2 regions of the Allobosea sp. GW821-FHT10B12 genome follow, and region 2 is predicted to be linked to the other one. Evidence: riboswitches for the same ligand, from Rfam matches in the RefSeq annotation. Region 2 holds a riboswitch; the other holds the start of a gene.
The links. Region 2 has a riboswitch for glycine ahead of gcvT (glycine cleavage system aminomethyltransferase GcvT). Riboswitches for the same ligand answer to the same signal wherever they lie in the genome.
Positions count from the first base shown of each region.

Region 1: it holds a riboswitch for glycine, as region 2 does, so the genes downstream of both, AC07O0_RS20080 (D-amino acid dehydrogenase) here and gcvT (glycine cleavage system aminomethyltransferase GcvT) in region 2, are expected to answer to the same signal.

Region 1 covers NZ_JBWKNL010000005.1:514,818-517,201, forward strand. The annotation lists gene AC07O0_RS20080 (D-amino acid dehydrogenase) at 1-1,243, opposite strand, end outside; glycine riboswitch at 1,292-1,394, opposite strand; glycine riboswitch at 1,395-1,494, opposite strand; partial or broken gene AC07O0_RS20085 (ABC transporter ATP-binding protein) at 1,707-2,384, opposite strand, start outside.
Region 2 covers NZ_JBWKNL010000001.1:491,258-493,641, forward strand. The annotation lists gene AC07O0_RS02355 (invasion associated locus B family protein) at 1-245, shown strand, start outside; gene AC07O0_RS02360 (hypothetical protein) at 242-859, shown strand; glycine riboswitch at 935-1,034, shown strand; glycine riboswitch at 1,039-1,137, shown strand; gene gcvT (glycine cleavage system aminomethyltransferase GcvT) at 1,195-2,343, shown strand; gene gcvH (glycine cleavage system protein GcvH) at 2,370-2,384, shown strand, end outside.

The DNA of each region.
Region 1 (2,384 bases), on a different contig from region 2:
AGGCGACGTTCCGCCGCGCGGTAACCAGCGCCGCAACGGCATCGGCCGTCGCCGCCGACAATGTCCAGCCGAGATGGCCGTGCCCGGTGTTGTAGAATACGCGCGGATTTCGCCCGCGCGCGACCCGCGGGAGCATGTCGGGCATCATCGGGCGCAAGCCGGCCCAGGGCGTGACCTGGCGCGTGCTCATCCCGGGGAAGTGCTGGCGGCACCATTGCACCAGCGGCTCGATCCGCGCCGCCCGGATGTCCTTGTTGTAGCCGTTGAACTCGGCGGTGCCCGCCACGCGAAAGCGGGTCGCTCCCAATCGGCTGGTGACGATCTTCGCCCGGTCATCCAGCAGGCTGGTCCACGGCGCGGCCTGCTGGTCGGAAGCTTCGGGGAGATCGACTGTGATCGAATACCCTTTGACGGGGTAGACATTGACGTGATCGCCGAGACGGGCAGCGAGCTGGCGCGACGCGACGCCGCCGCAGATGACGATACGGTCGAACCGGTCGACCTGCGCGCCGGCCTCCCCGGTCTCCTCCACCGGCTTCCAGCTCACCCGCACGGCATCGGCAGCGTCGTGCTCAATCGACAGAACCTCGCTTGACAGGCGCATCCGCACACCCCGCCGCACGCAGGCGTCGGCCAGACCGGCCGTGAATTTGTGGATGTCGCCGGTGAAATCGGACGGGGTGTAGAAGCCGCCGTGGAACTCGCCCTTCAGGGCCGGCTCGATCCCCCGGATTTCCTCCGGCGTGACGGCCCGGCGCTCGAGCCCTCCCCTGGCGAGCAGCGTCGAGACCCGCGCCGCCGCCTCGAACTCGGCCTTGCCGTGGTAGAAATGCAAGATCCCGCGCTCCTCGCAGTCGAAGGCAATGCCCTCTTCGCGCGCCATCTGCATGAGATGGGCCCTAGCCTCGATCGCCAGCCGCGCGGTGGTGAGCGTGTTCTCCTCATATTTCGGGATCGAGGCGATGAACTGCGCCATCCAGGACAGCTTGTGCCAGGACGGCTTGGGATTGACGAGCAGCGGGGCCCCTGGCGTGAACATCCACTTGATGCCCTTCAGGACCGTGGCCCAGCTGTTCCAGACCTCGGCATTCGAGGCCGAGAGCTGGCCGCCATTGGCGAAGGAAGTTTCCATCGCGGCGTAGGGCTGGCGGTCGAAGACCGTGACCTCGCAGCCGCGCCGGGCCAGATTGTAGGCGGTGGTGATGCCGGTAATGCCCGCGCCGATGACGGCGACGCGCGAGATGTCGGATGTGCTCATAGGTGCTCCTGCCCGCTCCATGCGGGTCGTCAGCACCCCCTCTGTCATTGGCCTGAGAGCTTCATCGCGCCCAGTCATTGGGCAGGCGATTTTCACCATCGGCGCAGGACTGCCGTCCTGCTTTTCAGAGTCTCAATCTTCGGCAGCGGTACTTTTGCCTGAGAGTTTCCGGGGCGGTTGCTCCGTCGGCGTCGCGTCGGCCCGAAAGCCGAAACGATCTCTCCCGCTGCAGCAAATGCTAGTACTCCAGCAGCTTGTGTCAATAGCGGCTCGGCGCCCGACAAGGGAGGCTGATCGAGAGGGCTAAGCGAGCGACCGCAAGGCGCCGTGATAAATCCCTAGCGCTCCACTACTTCAATTTGCCGGCTTATTACTTTTCAACTCGATACACTCATGAGGCCGCGAGACATTCTCGCGGCCTCATGAGTGTAAGATCAGACGGCCTTTCTCACGCCACCTTGGCGATGACGGGCTTTGTTTCCCATTCCTCGCCCCAGATCATGACGGCGTGTCCTGGCGAGACCTCGCGGTACTGGCGCACCGGCGGGACGTAGTCGGCCGGGCGGATCGGGCTCTTGATCTCGTCGTTCGAGACAGGGCGCTTCTGCAGCCGCCGGGCGGGATCGGCGATCGGCACCGCCGCCAGCAGCCGCTTGGTGTAGGGGTGCTGCGGATTGCCGAAGATCGCCTCGCGCGGCCCGATCTCGACGATCTCGCCGAGATACATCACCGCGACGCGGTGGCTGACGCGCTCGACCACCGCCATGTCGTGCGAGATGAAGAGATAGCCGAGGCCCATGCGCGCCTGCAGGTCGAGCATCAGGTTGACCACCTGCGCCTTGACCGAGACGTCGAGCGCCGAGACCGCCTCGTCCGCCACGATCAGGCGCGGCTCGACCGCGAGCGCGCGGGCGATGCAGATGCGCTGGCGCTGGCCACCGGAGAACTCGTGCGGGAAGCGGTTCGCCATCTCCGGCAGCAGGCCGACGCGCTTCAAGAGGTCGGCGACCTTGTCGCGCGCCTCGGACCGGCTGGCGAGGTTGTTGATCAGCAGCGGCTCGGCGATCGCCGCCCCGACATTCATGCGCGGGTTCAGCGAGGCGAACGGATCCTGGAAGATCATCTG
Region 2 (2,384 bases):
CGCTCGGCGTGTTGCTGCCCTCCGGCCTCGGCCTCAAGATCGACGACAAGGATATCGGCCGCGCTGGCTTCGTGCGCTGCCTGACCACCGGCTGCGTCGCCGAGGTGGTGATGGACGATACCCTGCTCGGCCAGCTCAAGGGCGGTAAGAGCGCCACATTCATCGTGTTTCAGACGCCCGAGGAAGGGGTCGGAATCCCGGTTTCGCTCAACGGATTCGGTCCCGGTGTGGAGGCTTTGCCGTGATTGATCGCTTCGCTGGCCGCGTCGGCCGGTTCGCTCTGCCTGCTGCTCTGGCGCTCGCGCTCGCCGGCTGCGGTTCTTCCGGTTCATCCAGCACCGGCGAGCCGAGCTCCGCGCAGAAGCTCGGCAATATCCTGATGTTCCAGTCGACCACGCCGCCGCCAGTCGACCAACTGCCGACCGATGATGACACCAACTTCATCTGCCCGCAGGTGATCATCTCCGATGGCGGTGCCGCGATCCGCGCCCAGTCGGGGCCGGACAGCGGCAGCCTGCGCAGCCAGGTCTCGATCACCACGGTCGCGCGCGAATGCACGCCTGTGGGGAAAGACGGTGCCTTCACCCTCAAGGTCGGCGTCGAAGGCCGTATCCTGATCGGCCCGGCCGGCGGCCCGGGGAGCTATGGCGCGACGCTGTTCACCCAGGTGACGCGCAACAACCAGGTCATCGCGCGCCGCAGCTCCCGCGTCGGTGGCGCCATCCCCGGCGGCCAGACCGGCGCCGATTTCTCGCATGTCGAGAGCAATATCAGCGTTCCGGCGGGCTCCGGCGAAATCGAGATCATCGTCGGCCTGAGTCCCGGCGGCGCGGAGCCGGCGCGGCGCCGGCGCAGATAAGCGGCACGCTGCCGTGAACTGAGGCAGGGGGCCGATTGACTCGGCCTCCCGCTCGTCTATTGCTGGCTCAGCCGCATCATCCCCGCGGGAGAGACCGGAGCCGGACCTGTCCGGAGCCGGCGCCGAAGGCGCAACCGCCCCGGAAACGCTCAGGCAAACGGACCGCGTGGGAATTGGCGCTCTGGAAAGCGGCGGGCTTTTGAAGCTCGCCCACCGACGGGGGTAACCTGCCTCAGGCTTCGGCCGGGCGGGGAAATCTCTCAGGTCCCGAGACAGAGGGGGCGCGCTCCGGACGAATCCGTCCGGGGCTCGCGCTCGACTCTGGAAGGGATGCCATGGCTGCCGAAGCCGAAACTGCAAGCACCGAGCCGCTGCTCAAGACGCCGCTGCACGCCCGCCATGTCACGCTGGGCGCGCGCATGGTGCCGTTCGCCGGCTATGACATGCCAGTGCAGTACCCGGCCGGCATCATGGCCGAACACAACTGGACGCGCGAAAGCGCCGGCCTGTTCGACGTCTCGCATATGGGCCAGGCCTTCCTCGTCGGCCCCGACCACGAGACCACGGCGCGCGCGCTCGAAGCGCTGATCCCGGCCGACATCGTCAACCTGCCGCCGGGCAAGCAGCGCTATTCGCAGCTGCTGAACGAGGAGGGCGGCATCCTCGACGACCTGATGGTGACGCGCTCGGCCGATCCGGACGAGGACGGCGCGCTGCTGCTCGTCGTCAACGCCGCCTGCAAGACCGAGGACTATGCCCATATCGAGGCGCGGCTGCCGGCCAATGTGAAACTGGTCAAGGCCGAGCATCGCGGCCTGATCGCCCTGCAGGGGCCGAAGGCGGAGGAGGCGCTGGCGGCGCTCAATCCCGAAGCGGCCGAGATGGGTTTCATGACCTTGCGCACGCTGAAGCTCGGTGGCGTCAAGGCCAATGTCAGCCGCTCCGGCTATACCGGCGAGGACGGCTACGAGATCTCCGCCGCGGCCGACCGGATCGGCGAGATCTGGGATGCGCTCCTGCTCGACGCACGCGTCAAGCCGATCGGCCTCGGCGCCCGCGATTCGCTGCGTCTCGAGGCGGGCCTCTGCCTTTATGGCCATGACATCGACACCACGACCTCCCCCGTCGAGGCGGCGCTCAACTGGTCGATCCAGAAGCGCCGGCGCGAGGAGGGCGGCTTCCCGGGCGCAGCCCGCATCCAGCGCGAATTCGCCGAGAAGCCGGCTCGCATCCGCGTCGGCCTGCTGCCGGAAGGCCGCGCTCCAGCCCGGGAGGGCGCGGAGATCGCCACCGCCGACGGCACCATCGTCGGCAAGGTCACCTCGGGCGGCTTCGGCCCGACCCTGAACGGCCCCTGCGCCATGGGCTATGTCGCCAGGGAGCATTCGGCTCCCGGCACCAAGCTCGACCTGATCGTTCGCGGCAAGCCGCTGCCGGCGACCATCGCCGCGATGCCTTTCGTCCCCAACCGCTACAAGCGCTGAACCCACCTGTTTCGTCGGAGGAAACCATGGCCGAGACCCGC